DNA from 2 places in the Methylobacterium sp. WL120 genome. Region 2 is predicted to be linked to the other one. Evidence: riboswitches for the same ligand, from Rfam matches in the RefSeq annotation. Region 2 holds a riboswitch; the other holds the start of a gene.
The links. A riboswitch is a leader RNA that binds a small molecule or an ion and turns the genes downstream of it on or off. The one in region 2 is predicted to bind thiamine pyrophosphate.

Region 1 (6,083 bases), on a different contig from region 2:
CGGGATCCGCGGTGGCGCGCCGACGGTCTGCGCTCGGCCGCTTGGGGCATTTGCTAAGCCTCGGCGTGCATGATGCGCTCCGCCTCCAATCCTCGGGTGATGCCATGAGCGACAATCGACGCAACACCCCGCGCAAGGATGCCTTCCAGGTCGCGAGCTTGGTCGCCGAGGGCGGCGCGGGCGCGCAGGAATGTCTCGTCTGGGACGTGTCGGCGACCGGCGCCCAGCTCGAGCTTGCGCCCGAGGTCGTCGTGCCGGACCGGTTCACGCTGCAGGTGACCGCCTACGAGCCGCCGCGGCGCTGCCGCGTCGTGCGGCGCGAGGGCCGCCGCCTGGGGGTGCATTTCGAAGGCTGAGGCCTGAGGACACTGCGATGGCCTCGGACGGGGCAGATCAGGCCGCCTGAAGCGCCGGCGCCTGCGAGTTCGCTGCGGTCGCGATGTGGAACGCCTTCGGACGGACGAACAGGACGCGAAGCACGGTGCCGCGCACCGCACGCTCCAGCGCCAGCGGCACGATCACGGCGACCGCCATCACTGTCAGGCTGGCGAGCCCGACGTCGGTGATCAGCCCGGCCTTGACCAGCAGCGTCCGCGTCGCGGCCATCGGCAGGAAGAACGCCAGATAGATCACGATCGAGCGCCGTCCGCAGGCGCGCAAGGAAGTGGCGACCGGCCCGCCGGCCACCGTCAGGAGCGCCGCGCCCGCGACGATGGCGAGGGCGCCGGCTCCGCCGAGGATCAGGGCGACCACCGGCAGACTGGCCAGGGTCGGGTAGCCGGGAAGGCTCGACGGCGTGAAGGCGAGCCACGCCTCGATGCCCGCCCAGAGCAGCAGGAACGTGCAGGCGATGCGCGGGGCCGCCGCCGCCCGGTCGGCCAGGGCGAAGATGCGATCGGCGAAGACGTATCCGGCCAGGAAGTAGACGTAGCGGGCGCAGAACTCCTCCGCGAGGTAGGATGGGGTGGCGATGGGCGCGACCTGCAGCAGCGCGGCGCCGGCCAGCAGCACCGCGGGCGGCACGCGACGCAGCATCTTGGTCGCGACCGAGAACACCGCGAGCAGGTAGATGAACCATAGGGTCGAGTACGGCTCGACCAGTGCGTTCAGGAGGTGGGTGGCGAAGGCGCCGGGGCCGGCCTCGCCGACGATCGCCGGGTATTTCGCCAGCGACTGGATCACGACCCAGAGCCCGTAGAAATACGCGAAGTGCACCACGCGCCGGTCGGCGAACAGGCGCCACGGGCGATCGATCACCCGTCCGAGGAACAGGCCCGACAGCAGGAAGAAGTCAGGGATGCGGAACGGCTTGGCGAAAGTCACCACCGTGTGGAGGAACCCCTCGCCCTCCATCGCCGCCCCGGTCCCCAGGGTGGAATGCATCATCACCACGAGGAGGATGCAGATGCCCTTGGCGACGTCGACCCAGGCGAGACGCAGCGCCTCCGCCGGCACAGCCGCGCCCGCCTCCCCAAACATCGCCGCCTCCCGAACGTTGCGCGGACGCAACCCTGAAGCGAGACCCGTAAAGGCCGCCTGAGCCGGCCTGCTCCATCGCGCAACATGGCGAACGAGGGGTAAACCGAGGGCGCCTGCGGGGCGGGACCAGCTCCGGCGCTGGTCAGCTCTTGCTGTGGTCAGCTCTTGCTGTCGTCAGTTCTTGCGCTTGGCCGCGCGGCGGTCGCGCGTCATCCGCGTGGCGGCGTGGAAGTCATCGGGCTTGGTCCGCACCCAGGCGATGAAGCGGGCGATCTCCGGTTCGGCCCGCAGCGCGGCCACGTCGGCGAGCCGGCGTGCGAGTTCGGCTTCGCTGTGGCGGGCATGGATCGCCGAGTGGCAAACCTGATGCAGCCGGACCGTGATGCCGTGGGTGCCTCCCTTCAGCTTCGGCACGAGGTGGTGCAGGCTCGACCGGGCGCGCGGCGGGATCGGCCGCTCGCAGAGCGGGCAGATCACCGGTTCAGGGCTGCGGGCCCAGACGTCCGGTTCATCCTCGCGCCAGCGCCGTTCGCGTCGCCCCAAAGCCCCGTCTCCCTCCACATCCGCGCCCTCCGGAATATGGGATCGGCGCAAATTCGGGGCGCGGCGTCACGGCGTCGCTGCGGCGGGCGTCGGGCATGCTGCGCGAAGGGAATCGCCGAACATCGTCTCGGCCAGCCGGTCTCGGGTACCGAGCACCGAGACGTGGTCGCCCGCCACAGACTCGAAGCGCGCGCCCTCCCCCGCCGCCGTCGCAAGCCGGCGCCCGAGCTTCACCGGGACGACGCCGTCCTCGGTGCCGTGGACGATCAGCACCGGGCCGCCGGCCCGGGCGATGCGCGCGTCGGAGCGCCAGGTATCGCGGAGGAGGAAGGTCGGCGCGTAGGGGAAGGCGAGGCGGACGATGCCGGGCAGCGAATCGAAGGGCGCCTCCAGGTAGAGCCCGAGATGCGGCACCCGCTCGGCCACCGCGACCGCGACCGCCGCACCGAGGGAATGGCCGTGCAGCAGGATCGGGGCGCCGGGCGCGCGCCGTACGGCTTCGGCCACCGCCGCGAGCCCGTCGGCGATCAGCCCGTCCTCGCTCGGCGCGCCGGTCGAACCCGGATACCCGCGATAAGAGATCGCCAGCACGCCCCAGCCGGCGGTGGACCAAGGAGGGGCGGAGAACCGCGCCGCGGCCGGCTCGGGCCGCGAGCCGTTGCCGTGGAAGCTGACCACGACGCCGCATCCCGGCCGCGGCGCGCGCCACAGGGCGTGCAGGCGCTCGTCGTCGGCGGTGAGCAGGGACAGGGCTTGCGTGCCCGGCGGCACAGGCAGCCGCGCCCGCGGGCCGGCGATGAAGGCGCCGGGATAAATCAGGCTGCGCTGGAACAGGCCGAGCGCCCCGAGCAGCAACGCGAACAGGCCGAGCGCGGCGGCCGCCAGGACGAGCAGGATTCGCATGGGGCTCCGTCGCGTTTTCCGCGGGACCCTACACCGATCCGAGACGACGTCGGCATCCGTCCGTTTCCGCCTGATCCGGCCGGCGCATTGACAAAGTCCGGCGGCCCGCGGAGATTCGAACCATTCCGAGGGGGGCCCCACGACCGGGGGCTGAGAGTGGACGCGACGTCCTGACCCTTGAACCTGATCCGGCTCGTACCGGCGGAGGGACGGGAACCTGCGGCGCCTCATCCGGCGCCCGCCGCTTCATCGCATCTCCGTCGCGGCGCGCCGCATCGCCCCAATGCCGGGAGATCCGACGATGAATGCGCCCGTCCTGTCCAAAGACGTCAAAGGTAGCCCCGAGACCGTGACCACGGGTCCGGTCACCGGTTCGCACAAGGTCTACGCGAGCGTGGCCGGCCGGGAGGACATCCGGGTGCCGTTCCGCGAGATCGTGCTCACCGACCCGAACGAGCCGGCGGTGCGGGTCTACGACCCGTCCGGCCCCTACACCGAGACCGACGCCCGCATCGATCTCGCCAAGGGCCTGCCGCCGGTGCGCGACGCCTGGATCGCCAAGCGCGGCTACGCCGCCGTGCAGCCGCGCGTCGTCAAGCCCGAGGACAACGGCTTCGTGCCCGCCGACAAGCTCGTGGCCCCTTGCCCCGCCGAGCGGACCATCCGCAAGGCGGAGCCCGGCCAGATGGTGACCCAGTACGAGTTCGCCCGCGCCGGGATCGTCACCGAGGAGATGATCTACGTCGCCCACCGCGAGAACCTCTGCCGCGAGCAGATGCTGGATCGGGCGCATGCCGCGCTCGCCGACGGCGAGAGCTTCGGCGCCTCGGTGCCGCCGTTCATCACCCCCGAATTCGTGCGGGACGAGGTCGCGCGCGGCCGGGCGATCATCCCGGCCAACATCAACCACACCGAGCTGGAGCCGATGGCGATCGGCCGGAACTTCCTGGTGAAGATCAACGCCAACATCGGCAACTCGGCCGTGACCTCCTCGGCGGCGGAAGAGGTCGAGAAGCTGGTCTGGTCGATCCGCTGGGGCGCCGACACGGTCATGGACCTCTCGACCGGCCGCAACATCCACAACATCCGCTCGTGGATCATCCGCAACTCGCCGGTCCCGATCGGCACGGTGCCGATCTACCAGGCGCTGGAGAAGGTCGGCGGCGACCCGCTCAAGCTCGACTGGGAGGTGTTCAAGGACACGCTCATCGAGCAGGCCGAGCAGGGCATCGACTACTTCACCATTCACGCGGGCGTGCGCCTCGCCCACGTGCCGCTCACCGCGCGGCGCGTCACCGGCATCGTCTCGCGCGGCGGCTCGATCATGGCGCGCTGGTGCCTGGCCGGGCACCGCGAATCGTTCCTCTACGAGCGCTTCGAGGAGATCTGCGACATCTGCCGCGCCTACGACGTCTCGTTCTCGCTGGGCGACGGCCTGCGGCCCGGCTCGATCGCCGACGCCAACGACGCGGCGCAGTTCGCCGAGCTCGAGACCCTGGGCGAGCTCACCAAGATCACCTGGAACAAGGGCTGCCAGACCATGATCGAAGGACCAGGGCATGTGCCGATGCACAAGGTCAAGGTCAACATGGAGAAGCAGCTCGCCGAGTGCGGCGAGGCGCCGTTCTACACCCTCGGTCCGCTGACCACCGACATCGCGCCGGGCTACGATCACATCACCTCCGGCATCGGCGCGGCGATGATCGGCTGGTTCGGCTGCGCGATGCTCTGCTACGTCACGCCGAAGGAGCACCTCGGCCTGCCGAACCGCGACGACGTGAAGACCGGGGTGATCACCTACAAGATCGCCGCGCATGCCGCGGACCTCGCCAAGGGCCACCCGGCGGCGCAGCTGCGCGACGACGCCTTGTCGAAGGCGCGCTTCGACTTCCGCTGGGAGGACCAGTTCAACCTGGGCCTCGACCCGGACACGGCCCGCGCCTACCACGACGAGACCCTGCCCAAGGACGCCCACAAGGTCGCGCATTTCTGCTCGATGTGCGGGCCGAAGTTCTGCTCGATGAAGATCACGCAGGACCTGCGCGCCGAGGTGCTGGCGATGGAGGCTGCGGGCGAGGTGCTGAACACCGCACCGATCCTGACGAGCGCCGAGCGCGAGGCCGGGATGGCGGAGAAGTCCCGCGAGTTCCTGGCCGAGGGCGGCAAGCTCTACGTCGACGCCGCCGAGTAGCAGTATGGGCGAACGGTCCACTTCGACCGTTCGTTAAAAGTCTTCCGACATCGTTGCCGGTCCGTTCAACCTGGCGGACGGCAACGGTGCAGGGGACGCAAGTCTTAAGGTCTCCTTCACGCGGCGGACCTTTGCTGAACCTCATCAGCAATGTGATGAGGAGCGTGGCATGCGCGTATCCGGCCCGAGTCCGATAGCCTCCACTCCGCCGCCCTCCCCCGCTCCGGCGGTGGCGGCGAACGATCCGCGGGCGGCACCCAGCCCTCCGCTCGATCCCGCGGTCCGCCTCGACATCCGCGTCGACGGCCGGTCTTCCGCAGCTGTCCAGAATCCGAAGCCGGTCGAGACACCGCCGGCCGGGAAGACCGAGCGTCGGGTGACCGTCGACGCCGACACGAAAAGCATCGTCTACCAAGTCATCGATTCGAGCTACGGGAACGTCGTCGTCCAGTTGCCTGATCCGGCGGTCCTCAAGAGCCGTGCCTACGCGGAAGCCGCGGCGGCCAAGGTCCAGACCGAGCGGCCCGTCGACCGCACCGCCTGAGGCGCGAACCGGACACGACGAACGCACTGATTGGAAACGAGAAAGGCCGGGCTCCAGGAGCCCGGCCTTTCTCGTTTCCGCCTGCCGATTGCGTCGCTCAACCCGTCGGCGCAAGCCCAGATCCGAGGAGCCAAATTCGCCTTGCGCTACGAACATGGCCCCCGGAGCCGAAAGCCACAGGAGCCAGAGTCGCAACGGTGTTCCGTCGGGAAGAGGACGGCCGCCCGGATCGGGGCGGCCGCCGTGGCGCTTAGCGGAGGAGCTGCAGGACGCCCTGCTGGGCCTGGTTGGCCAGCGACAGCGCCGAGATCGTCAGCGAGTTGCGGGTCGAGAGGGCCTGGGAGTTCGCGGCCTCCTCGTTCAGGTCGGCGCTGGTGAGGTTCGACGAGCCGGTCTGCAGGACGTTGATGATGCTCTTGTTGA
Region 2 (12,088 bases):
GATCATGAACCGCCTGTTCAAGGCCTACGAGCCCTTCAAGGGCGAGATCGCCGGCCGCCGCAACGGCGTGCTGATCTCGAACGACAAGGGCGAGGCCGTGGCCTACGCCATGTGGAACCTGGAAGACCGCGGCCCGATGATGATCGAGCCCGGCGCCAAGGTCTACCAGGGCATGATCATCGGCGAGCACAACCGCGAGAACGACCTCGAGGTGAACGTGCTCAAGGGCAAGAAGCTTACCAACATCCGCACCACCTCGAAGGACGAGGCCGTGCGCCTGACGCCGCCGATCCGGATGACGCTGGAGAAGTCGCTCGCCTGGATCCAGGACGACGAGCTGATGGAAGTCACGCCGAAGTCGATCCGTTTGCGCAAGACCCATCTCGACCCGAACGACCGCAAGCGCTTCGAGCGCTCGAAAGAAGCCGTCACCGGCGCCGTGTAAGGTCCTCGACCGCACCAGCAAGAAGGCCCGGGCATCGCTACCCGGGCCTTTTTTCGTTCCTGGCGTCCGCCGCCGCGAAAGCACGGCAGCAAAGCGTTTTTAGCCGGCGCCCGGGTCGGCGTCCTCGTCCTTCGAAGCGCCGCCCTGCGGTCCCTTGCCCGGATGCCCGTCGGTCTTCTCGTTCGGGTCCATCACCGCGTCCGGCGCGACGTTGGCGGGCTTGCCCTTCGGGGGCTCGTCCGAAGAGTTGCCCGAAGGCTTGTCGTGCTTGCTCATTTTCCCTCCTCGCGCTCGGCCTTGTAGTGCCCGTCGGCGACCGTCTGGTCGGCTTGTGGGCCGCGGGACGCCTTCTGGTCGGAATGCCCGCCCGACGAGCCGCCGGGCGTCGGCGGAGCGCGGCCAGGCTCGCCGCCCTGCTTCCAATCGGCCTTCCGCTCGGGGTCGGACTTGCCGCCCGTTCCCATGTCGGTGATCGCCGACTGCTCGGCGGTGTGCCCGCCGCCGCCGGCCGCGGGCTTGCCGCTGGTGCCGACTTTATCGTCCGGCTTGCGGGTGACGGTCTCCGAGGCGTCGTCCGTGTCGCGGGCCATCAGCGCTTCCCGTCGTCCTGCCCGACGGCGGCGGTGGCGCGATCGATCGCCTCGGACGCGGTTGCGCCCGGCTGGCCCTCGCCGCGGATCGCCCGCAGGTTTTCCGGCGGCGTCTCGGATTCGGTCTGGTCGGTGGCGTCCTCGCTCTTCATGCCCGAGGCGATCCGCGCGGTCTCGGCCTCGCCCGCCGGGTTGCCCCTGAGGTCGGCCTGAGTCCGGGACGGGGTGCCGACGTCGAGGGGCGAATCCTGTCCGAGATCCTGGCCGTTGCGGTCCGCGTTCGCGGAAAAACCCTTCAGCGAGGGGCGGTCTGCGTCGTGCTCGGCCATGGTGCGCCTTTCGGGCTGTCGATCCGTCATGTGGATCGACAACACCGATGGCAGGCGACGGTTGCCTCCGACGCCCCGCGCGATCAGGCCGCGCCGGACGCCGGCTCGGGCTTGCCAGACCGCATCAGGGTCACGAACCGGTCGAACAGGTAGTGGCTGTCGCGCGGGCCCGGCGAGGCTTCCGGGTGGTGCTGCACCGAGAAGGCTGGCCGGTCGGTGAGGGTGAGTCCGCAATTCGAGCCGTCGAACAGCGAGACGTGGGTCTCGACCGCGGTCTCGGGCAGGCTCGCCGGGTCGACGGCGAAGCCGTGGTTCATCGAGACGATCTCGACCTTGCCGGTGGCCTTGTCCTTCACGGGATGGTTCGCGCCGTGGTGGCCTTGGCCCATCTTCACCGTGCGCCCACCGAGCGCGAGGCCCATAAGCTGGTGCCCGAGGCAGATGCCGAAGGTCGGAACCTTCGAGGCGAGCAGCTCGCGAATCACCGGCACCGCGTATTCGCCGGTCGCAGCCGGGTCGCCAGGACCGTTCGACAGGAACACGCCGTCCGGCTTCAGCGCCAGGATGTCGGCCGCGCTGGTGGTCGCCGGCACGACGGTGACCGTGCAGCCGGCCTCGGCCAGCAGCCGCAGGATGTTGCGCTTCACGCCGTAATCGATCGCGACGACGCGCAGGCCCTCGCCCGGTACGCCGCGGCCGTAGCCCGCCTTCACCGTCCAGGTCGACTCACTCCAGTCGGAGCGCTCGCGGCTGGTCACCGGGGGCACGAGATCGAGGCCTTCCATCGGCGCGAGGGCCGCGGCGCGCGCCTTCAGGGCCTCGCGGTCGAAGTTGCCCTGCGGGTCGTTGGCGATCACCGCGTTCGGCATGCCGTGGTCGCGGATGCGGGCGGTAAGCGCGCGGGTGTCGATCCCGGTGATGCCGAGGATGCCGCGGGCCTTCAGCCACGCGTCGAGGTGCGAGGATGAGCGCCAGCTCGACGGCTGGGTCACGGCCGAGGCGATCACCGTGCCGCGCACGCCCGACGCCGGGGCGGCGTCGAGGCTTTCGAGATCCTCGTCGTTGGTGCCGGTGTTGCCGATATGCGGGAAGGTGAAGGTGACGATCTGCCCGGCATAGGACGGGTCCGTCAGGATCTCCTGGTAGCCGGTCATCGCCGTGTTGAAGCAGACCTCGCCGTCGGCGACGCCGGTCTGGCCGATGCCGAAGCCTTCGAGGATGGTGCCGTCGGCCAGCACCAGCAACGCGGTGGCGACGGGCTCGGCCCAGGGCTCGGGCACGGCGGCGTCTCTCGGCGCGGAAGCGCTGTCTTGCAGCATCACGGTGATCTCGCTTATGTCCGGCCACGACCGGCGCCGTCGAGACGGCGCGAGCGGGCGGCGGGTGATCGTGTGCGGCGGTCTTATCGAGCCCGCGGCGACGGGGTCAATGTGGTGCCGCATCGAACGCGGCTCAATCGCTGCAAACCGCAGGCCAGCCACCCGTTTCTGCACGACCTTCGCTTTCGCGCCACCTCCGTTCCGCACCACCTCAAGGACAAGCCCGATGCTCCGCGCCCGCCTCACCACCGAAATGAAGGAGGCCATGAAGGCCGGCGAGAAGGCCAAGCTCGCGACGATCCGGATGATCCAGGCGGCGCTCAAGGACAAGGACATCGAGGCGCGGGGGCTCGGCAAGGAGCCGGCGAGCGACGACGAGATCCTGGCGCTGCTGCAGAAGATGATCAAGCAGCGCAACGAATCGGCTGCGGTCTACGAGCAGGGCGGCCGGCCGGAGCTGGCCGAGAACGAGCGCGCCGAGATCGCGGTGATCGAGACCTACCTGCCCAAGCAGATGGACGAGGTCGAGACGCAGGCTGCGATCGATGCCGCCATCGCCGAGGCGGGCGCCGCCGGCCCGAAGGACATGGGTAAGGTCATCGCGATCTTGAAGGGCACCTATGCCGGCCGCATGGACTTCGCCAAGGCGAGCGGATTGGTGAAGGCGGCGCTGAACGCGAAGGCTTGACGCGACACCGCGGTTCTGCCCGCTATCCACCGTCGTCCCGGGGAAGGGACTCGGTGCGGGTGCCTGCGGTATACATCCCGGTCCGAACACCGGACACCGGACCCGCCGCATACCCGTGCGCTACCCGCCCCACATCCTCGAAGAGATCCGCAACCGGCTTCCCGCCTCCGACGTGGTCGGCCGGCGTGTGAAGCTGAAGAAGGCCGGGCGCGAGTGGCGCGGGCTGTCACCGTTCAACGCCGAGAAGACTCCGTCCTTCTACGTCAACGACCAGAAGCAGTTCTATCACTGCTTCTCTTCCGGCAAGCATGGCGACATCTTCAGCTTCTTGATCGAGACCGAGGGCCTGAGCTTCCCCGAGGCCGTCGAGCGGCTGGCCGGGGAGGCCGGCGTGTCGCTGCCGGCGCCCAGCGCCGACACCCGCGAGATGGAGACCAAGCGCCGCGGCGCGATCGAGGTGATGGAGCTGGCGACCGCGTGGTTCGAGGAGCGGCTGGCGTCCCCCGCCGGCGCGGCCGCCCGCGCCTACCTCGACCGGCGCGAACTCGGCCCCGAGATCCGCAGCCGTTTCCGCCTCGGCTACGCGCCGGCCGACCGCTACGGCCTGCGCGACCACCTCGCGGCCAAGGACGTCGACAAGGCGCTGATGGGCGAGCTCGGCCTGCTGGTGACGGGCGAGGACATCGCCGTGCCCTACGACCGCTTCCGCGACCGCATCATCTTCCCGATCGCGGACGTGCGCGGCCGGGTGATCGCCTTCGGCGGCCGCGCGATGCAAGCGGACGCGAAGGCCAAGTACCTGAATTCGCCCGAGACGCCGCTCTTCCACAAGGGGCAGGTGCTCTACAACCTGAACCAGGCGCGCAAGGCCGCCCACGACCGCGGCACGCTCATCAGCGTCGAAGGCTACGTCGACGTGATCGCGATGACGCTCGCAGGCTACCCCAACACCGTGGCACAGCTCGGCACGGCGCTCACGGAGGAGCAGCTGGCGCTGATGTGGCGTCATGCCGACGAGCCGATCCTCTGCTTCGACGGCGACGGCGCCGGGCAGCGCGCCGCCAATCGGACTCTCGACGTCGCCCTGCCGATGCTGGAGCCGGGCCGGTCGCTGCGCTTCGCGATGCTGCCGGAGGGCCAGGACCCAGACGACCTGCTGCGCTCTGGCGGCGCGGCGGCGATCGACAAGGTGGTCGAGGCGGCCAAGCCCCTGGTCGAGGTGCTGTGGAGCCGCGCCGTCGAGACCGGCTCGACCGACACCCCGGAGCGCCGCGCCGGCCTCGCCAAGACCCTGCGCGGACTGATCTCCGGCATCCGCGACGAGACGGTGCGGAGCTATTATCGCGACGAGATCGAGGAGCGCCTGCGCGGTCTCTCGCCCCGCAGCGCGCCTCAGCAGCGCGGCGCCTACCAGCCGGGCGGACGGCAGAATACTTACCTAAGGAAGCCTCGCCCCGGCGATCCACCGCCGTCGCCGCGGCTCACCGCCGGGCCGAGCGCCGGGCTTGCCCGCTCCAACGGGTTTTCCGGCAGCGGCAGCTCCCGCGAGGCGATGATCGTGGCGAGCCTCCTCGTCCACCCCGAGCTGCTCGGTCTCGAAGCGGAGGATCTCGCCGCCCTCGATCTCGAGGATCCGGATGCGGTGGCCCTGCGCTCGCTGCTCCTGGACCGCGCGGCCGACGCCGCCGACCCGGACGTGGCGGTGGTGGAGAACCGGCTGGCCCGGGCGGGGCTGGAGGCGGCGAGCGCGCGGCTCGCCGCGCGGGTGCGCCCCGGCGACCGTTGGGCGCTCGATCCGCATGCCGACCTGGTCAAGCTGGAAGACGCATTGCGTCAGGCCGTGATCTTGCACCGCAAGGCCGGCGCGCTAAATAGCGAACTCCGACAGGCGGAACGTGCGCTCGTCGAAGAAGAAACAGAGGCGAATTTCGCTTGGCTGTGCGACGTCAAGGAGCGCTTGGCGGTGATCGCGGGAGCGGAGACCGAGGCGGACCTGCAGGACACGAACGACTCGACTGTGTCGTAGGGCCTGTGCGATGGCGGAATACGAAGCGCCTTCGCGGCATGGTTAACAATCGGTCAAGCGTCTCGCTTGCATACCGAGTCCGAGCTACGACGCGGTCGAAGTGATTCGTCCGGGTTCCACACGCATTGCGGCGCCGACGGCGCGGCGTGGCCGAGAGGCCCCCGCATCGTGCCGCGCCGAAACAATAGGCTGATCATGGCGACGAAGGCAACGGAACGGGACGAGACGGACACCGCTCCGGCAGAGCAGACCGATGGGCCGCTCCTCGACCTGACGGATGCTTCGGTCAAGCGGATGGTGAAGCTCGCGAAGAAGCGCGGGTACATCACCTACGAGGAGGTCAACGAGGTCCTCCCCGAGGGGCAGTCCGACCCCGACCAGCTCGAGGACGTGCTGTCCCAGCTCTCCGAGATGGGCATCAACGTCGTCGAGGCCGAGGAGACCGACGAGGCCGCCGCCGACAAGCCCGCCAACGGCGAGGCGTCGGAGGACGAGGAGGGCGCCGAGGGTACGGAGGTGGCCGAGGTCGCCCCGACGCGCGCCGTCGCGGTCGTCACCGCCACCAAGGAGCCGACCGACCGCACCGACGACCCGGTGCGCATGTACCTGCGCGAGATGGGCTCGGTCGAGCTGCTGTCGCGCGAGGGCGAAATCGCCATCGCGAAGCGGATCGAGGCCGGCCGCGAGGCGATGATCGCCGGCCTGTGCGAGAGCCCGCTGACCTTCCAGGCGATCATCATCTGGCGCGACGAACTCGTCGACGGCAAGGTGCTGCTGCGCGACATCATCGACCTCGAAGCCACCTATGCCGGCCCCGACGGCAAGAACCCGCAGATCGCCGAGGGCGCGACCGAGGGAGAGGAAGCCGAGGCCGAGACGCCGGCGCCCGAGGGCGGCGACGACGACGACGACATGGAGAACAACGTCTCGCTCGCGGCGATGGAAGCCGAGATCAAGCCGCGCGTGCTTGAGACGTTCGACGCGATCGCCAACAACTACCGCAAGTTGCGCAAGCTCCAGAACGAGGAGACCGCGCGCAAGGCCGGCAACGAGAAGACGACGCCCGCCCAGGAGAAGAAGCAGGCCGAGTTCAAGGACACCGTCGTCGCCGACGTGAAGTCGCTGTCCCTGAACAACAACCGCATCGAGGCCCTGGTCGAGCAGCTCTACGACATCAACAAGCGCCTCATCTCGCATGAGGGCCGCCTGATGCGCTACGCCGAGAGCCACGGCGTCGCCCGCGACGAGTTCCTGCGCCACTACCAGGGTTGGGAGCTCGACCCGAACTGGATGACCCGCGTCGGCACGCTGGGCGGCAAGGGCTGGAAGAACCTCGTCGAGAAGGGCTCGAAGCAGGTCTCGGACCTGCGCGAGCAGATTCTGACGCTCGCCTCCGAGACGGGCCTGGAGATCGGCGAGTACCGCAAGATCGTCAACATGGTCCAGAAGGGCGAGCGCGAAGCCCGCCAGGCCAAGAAGGAGATGATCGAGGCGAACCTCCGCCTCGTGATCTCGATCGCCAAGAAGTACACCAACCGCGGGCTGCAGTTCCTGGACCTGATCCAGGAGGGCAACATCGGCCTCATGAAGGCCGTCGACAAGTTCGAGTACCGCCGCGGCTACAAGTTCTCGACCTACGCCACCTGGTGGATCCGCCAGGCGATCACCCGCAGCATCGCGGATCAAGCGAGAACCATCCGCATCCCGGTGCACATGATCGAGACGATCAACAAGATCGTCCGCACCTCGCGCCAGATGCTGCACGAGATCGGCCGCGAGCCGACCCCGGAGGAGCTGGCCGAGAAGCTGGCCATGCCGCTGGAGAAGGTGCGCAAGGTCCTCAAGATCGCCAAGGAGCCGATCTCGCTCGAGACGCCGATCGGCGACGAGGAGGATTCGCACCTCGGCGACTTCATCGAGGACAAGAACGTCGTCCTGCCGATCGACGCGGCGATCCAGTCGAACCTGCGCGAGACCACGACGCGCGTGCTCGCCTCGCTTACGCCGCGCGAGGAGCGCGTGCTGCGCATGCGCTTCGGCATCGGCATGAACACCGACCACACCCTCGAAGAGGTCGGCCAGCAGTTCTCGGTGACCCGCGAGCGCATCCGCCAGATCGAGGCGAAGGCCCTGCGCAAGCTGAAGCACCCGAGCCGGAGCCGGAAGCTGCGGAGCTTCCTGGACAACTGAGCGGCCGATCCGCCATGACGTGTTTCGCCGACTCGTGTCGGCGGACCACGTCGTCGGCGGCCCGAAGCCTTGCTTTGGCGGTCCGCGAACCCACCTTGGCCGTATGCTTGAGCGTCGCCAGCATCCACCCGTGCCGCCGACCGCCGCAGCCGACGGCTCGGAGGCGGACGACGTGCCGTTCGGCGCGCTGCAGGAATGCGTCGCGATCCGCGACTGGTTGCTGAGCGAAGGAGCGCGCCTGCCCGAGCCCGACGACCTGATCGCGGGCTTCGCCGAGCGCCTGAACCAGGTCGGCGTGCCGGTGGACCGGACCTCGACGGCGATCGACACGCTGCATTCCGAGTATTCCGGCATCGGGCGCATCTGGACGCGCGAGGCCGGCACCACGGTGCGGTTGTTTCCGCACGGCGAGGCTTCCGAGCGCGCCTACGCGGCGAGCCCGTTCCGGAAGGTGCACGAGGACGCCGCATGGCTGATCCTCGACCTCGCCGACACGCCGGACGACGCCTACTCGGTGATCCCCGACCTGAAGGCCGCCGGCTACACCCACTACATCGTCGTGCCGCTGTTCTTCACCAACGGCACCCATAACGGCATTACCTTCGCGACCCGCGACCCGGACGGGTTCCGCGACGAGGACGTCGCGATCCTGCGCTTCGTCATGCCGGCGCTCGCGGCCGTGATGGAGATGCGCCTCGTCACCAAGCAGCTCGACACGGTGCTGCGCATCTACGTCGGCGACGAGCCGCACCGGGCGATCCTGTCGGGGGACATCCGTCGCGGCCAGGTGAAGCGCATCCGCTCGGCGATCCTGTTCGCCGACATGCGCGACTACACCCGCATCTCGGCGGACATGACGCCGGAAGAGGCGGTGGACCTGCTCAACATCTTCTTCGACTGCCTGGTCCCGCCGATCGAGCGTGAGGGCGGCGAGGTGTTGAAGTACCTCGGCGACGGCCTGCTCGCGATCTTCCGCGAGCCGGGCGACGACCTCGGCGGCGCCGCCAAGGGCGCGCTGACGGCGGCGCAGGGCGCACTCCAAGCGCTGGAGGAGGCCAACACCCTTCACCAGTTCGCGGTGCCGATGATGGCCGGCATCGCGCTCCACCACGGCGAGGCGGCGTACGGCAACGTTGGCTCGGGCACGCGGCTCGATTTCACCGTCATCGGCCGCGACGTGAACATGGCGAGCCGCATCGCCCGCCTCAACAAAACGCTGGGCGAGCCGCTGCTGATGTCGAAGCCCTTCGTCGACTTCCTGTGGGGCGATCCGGTGCCGCTCGGCGAGCACGTCCTCGACGGCTTTTCCGAGCCGATGATGGTCTACCGGCCGCGTCCGAAGCCGCATCGCCGCCAGGGCTGATCTCAGCCCCGCAGCGTCAGCGTGCCGCCGGCGATGCTGAAGTCGCGCACCCGCTTGAGGAACGACATCCCAAGCAGGTTCGTGCCGAGGCCGCCGCCGGGCACGACCACCGCTTCGACGTCGCGCACGGTGACCGGCCCGATCCGGATCATGCCGATGCGCACCGGGGCGACCCGCACCACGCCGTTGGCCGTCATCACCGGTCGGGTGAAGTCGCGCGGCGTGAGGACGAGGCCGAGACGCGCGGCCGCCTCCTCGGTGAAGCTGCACGCGGTGGCGCCGGTGTCGACCATCATCCGCAGCGAGCGGCCGTCCACCAGGGCGTCGGCGAGGAAGTGGCCGCTGCGGTCCGCATTGAGGGCGATCGCGCTCGGCACCGAGAAGGATGGCGGCGCCGCTGGTACCGGCTGCGCGTCGGGCTTGCGGTGAGTCAGGCGGTCTCCGACCCCGCCGAGCACGCCCGCGGCGAGGCCGGCCCCTACGCAGAGCATCAGGATCGTCCGCAACGCCAACCTCCGCGCCCCGAGGGGACCGGCGTAGACCATCACGGAACCGGTGAACGATACGTGGCGCCCTGCGCGCCGCCGGGGTAAACCCGCCGCCTTTCGTGCCGACAGGGTTTCCGAACCGTCTCGGCATGACGACGACAGACGGCGACCATCCTGCGCGCTCGCCCCTTCGACGGGGTTGACCGGGCCGGCCGTCGGGACCACATCTGCGGTGTTCCAGGGAGATCCCCGGCAAGGGGCTGAGAAACCGCTGGCAGGCTCGCGAGGGCTCGCGGCGCGGAAATCCTTCGAACCTGATCCGGTTCACACCGGCGTAGGGATTGGACCGTGGGCGTCGTCCTCGTGGACGGATCGCACCAGCTTCTCGAAGGAAGCGTCAGGCCCGGTCTCTGCGACACCACGCGGAGGATCTTTTGGGTCGTCACCCAGCATCACCGATCGGGGTTCGCCGAACGAACGGCGGCACGAACCCGTCCGTCACGTTGCCCGTCCGCGCCGACGTCGCCATCGTTGGCGGCGGCCTGATCGGGCTGTCGATCGCCTGGCGCATCGCGCAGTCCGGTCGGTCCGTCGCGGTCGTCGAGCGCGAGACCATCGGGTCCGGCGCGAGCCTCGCCGCCACCGGCATGCTGGCGCCCGCGGCCGAGCACGAGCCCGGCTCGGACCCGCTGCTCCCGCTCGCCCTCGATTCGCTGCGGCGCTGGCCCGGGTTCCGCGACGAACTCGAAGCGGCCGCCGGCCACGACATCGACTACCGCGAGGACGGGACGCTGGTGCTGGCCATCGGCCGCGACGAGGTCGAGCGCCTGCGCTTCCGCTACGAGCTGCAGCGCCGCTCGGGCGTCGCCGCCGAATGGGTCGCGGGCACCGAGGTCCGCCGCCGCGAGCCGGCCTTGCGCCCCTCGGTCACCGCTGGCGTGTTCTGCCCGCTCGACCACCAGGTCGATCCGAGTCGGGTGATGGCGGCGCTCGTGCAGGCTTGCCGTGGCGCCGGCGTGGCGCTCGTCGAGAACAGCCCGGTCGTCGCCCTCGAACGGACATCCGGGCGCGTCACCGGCCTCCGCACCGCCAATGGCGTTCTGCAGGCCGACACCGTGATCCTGGCGGCCGGCGCCTGGAGCGGGGAGGGCGGCCTGCTGCCCCAAAACCTCGCGCTGCCGGTCCGCCCGCTCAAGGGCCAGTCGCTGGCGCTGAAGACGACCGCGCGCACCGGCACGCTGTCGCACATGGTGTGGACCGAGCAGGTCCACATGGCACCGAAGGGCGACGGCCGCATCGTCGTCGGCGCGACGGTGGAGGATTGCGGCTTCCGCCCCGGCGTCACCGCCGGCGGGCTCTACGCCCTTCTGGAGGGCGCGCGGCGGGTGCTGCCCGGCATCGAGGAGATGGAGGTCGAGGCGGTGTGGAGCGGGTTCCGCCCGACCTCGGACGACGACGCGCCGATCCTGGGCGAGATCGCCCCCGGGCTGGTCGTCGCCACCGGCCATCATCGCAACGGCTACCTGCTCGCCCCGGTGACCGCCGACGCGATCGCCGCCCTCGTCACCACGGGCGCGATGCCGGTGGTGGCCCGGGATTTCTCCCTCGCACGGTTTACCGCAAGCCAGGACGTGAGGCCTTCGGCATGAGGCTGACCGTGAACGGGCAAGCCCGCGAGATCGAGGCCGCCGACCTCGCCGCTTTGTTCGCGCACGCGGCGGAGGAGACCGGCAGCCCCGATCCGCAGGGGGTCGCCATCGCGGTCAACGGCCGCGTCGTCCGCCGTCGCGATTGGGAGCGCACCCCGATCGCGGACGGCGACCGCATCGAGATCGTACGCGCCATGCAGGGAGGCTAGAGGATGCTCGACACGCTCACACCCCTCCGTCCGGAGGCCGACGACCCCTTCGTCGTCGCCGGCGTCACGCTGAGTTCGCGCCTGTTCATCGGCACGGCCGGCTATCCGACGCAGGTGATCATGCGCGATGCGGTCGCGGCCTCGGGGGCCGAAGTCGCCACCGCCTCGATCCGCCGGGTGTCGCTCCAGGGCCACGGCTCGGACACGGTCGAGATCCTGAAGGGGCGCCGCTTCTTGCCCAACACCGCCGGTTGCGAGACCGCGCGCGACGCGATCATGACCGCGGAGCTGGCGCGCGAGGCCCTCGACACGAACTGGATCAAGGTCGAGGTCATCGGCGACCGCGAGACGCTGTACCCGGACGTGACCGAGCTGATCGAGGCCTGCCGCCACCTCGTCGACGACGGCTTCGTCGTGCTGCCCTACTGCAACGACGACCCGATCGTCTGCCAGCGGCTCGCCGACCTCGGGTGCGCCGCGGTGATGCCGATGGGCTCGCTCATCGGGTCGGGCATGGGCATCGCCAACCCGGCCAACCTGGAGCTGATCTGCCGCCGCATGAGCGTGCCGGTGATCGTCGACGCCGGCATCGGCACGGCCTCCGACGCGGTGATCGCGATGGAGCTTGGGGCCGACGCCTGCCTGATCAACACCGCCGTCGCCAAGGCCGACGACCCCGTCCGCATGGCCTACGCCATGCGCGGCGCGGTCCAAGCGGGACGCGACGCGTATCTTGCCGGCCGCATTCCCCGACGCGGCCGGGCCGAGCCGTCGAGCCCGCAGCTCGGCCTT

Region 1: another riboswitch for thiamine pyrophosphate. It lies ahead of thiC (phosphomethylpyrimidine synthase ThiC); the one in region 2 lies ahead of thiO (glycine oxidase ThiO).

What each region holds. Positions count from the first base shown of each region.
Region 1 covers NZ_VRUT01000032.1:24,581-30,663, reverse strand. The annotation lists gene FV229_RS08905 (PilZ domain-containing protein) at 105-356, shown strand; gene FV229_RS08900 (acyltransferase family protein) at 394-1,479, opposite strand; gene FV229_RS08895 (HNH endonuclease) at 1,654-2,022, opposite strand; gene FV229_RS08890 (alpha/beta hydrolase) at 2,089-2,925, opposite strand; TPP riboswitch at 3,044-3,152, shown strand; gene thiC (phosphomethylpyrimidine synthase ThiC) at 3,227-5,116, shown strand; gene FV229_RS08880 (hypothetical protein) at 5,286-5,660, shown strand; partial or broken gene FV229_RS08875 (DUF1522 domain-containing protein) at 5,911-6,083, opposite strand, start outside.
Region 2 covers NZ_VRUT01000002.1:61,935-74,022, forward strand. The annotation lists gene typA (translational GTPase TypA) at 1-445, shown strand, start outside; gene FV229_RS27150 (hypothetical protein) at 545-721, opposite strand; gene FV229_RS00870 (hypothetical protein) at 718-1,035, opposite strand; gene FV229_RS00875 (hypothetical protein) at 1,035-1,364, opposite strand; gene carA (glutamine-hydrolyzing carbamoyl-phosphate synthase small subunit) at 1,448-2,683, opposite strand; gene FV229_RS00885 (GatB/YqeY domain-containing protein) at 2,910-3,371, shown strand; gene dnaG (DNA primase) at 3,487-5,397, shown strand; gene rpoD (RNA polymerase sigma factor RpoD) at 5,593-7,587, shown strand; gene FV229_RS00900 (adenylate/guanylate cyclase domain-containing protein) at 7,691-8,950, shown strand; gene FV229_RS00905 (TIGR02281 family clan AA aspartic protease) at 8,953-9,456, opposite strand; TPP riboswitch at 9,669-9,797, shown strand; gene thiO (glycine oxidase ThiO) at 9,942-11,087, shown strand; gene thiS (sulfur carrier protein ThiS) at 11,084-11,296, shown strand; gene FV229_RS00920 (thiazole synthase) at 11,300-12,088, shown strand, end outside.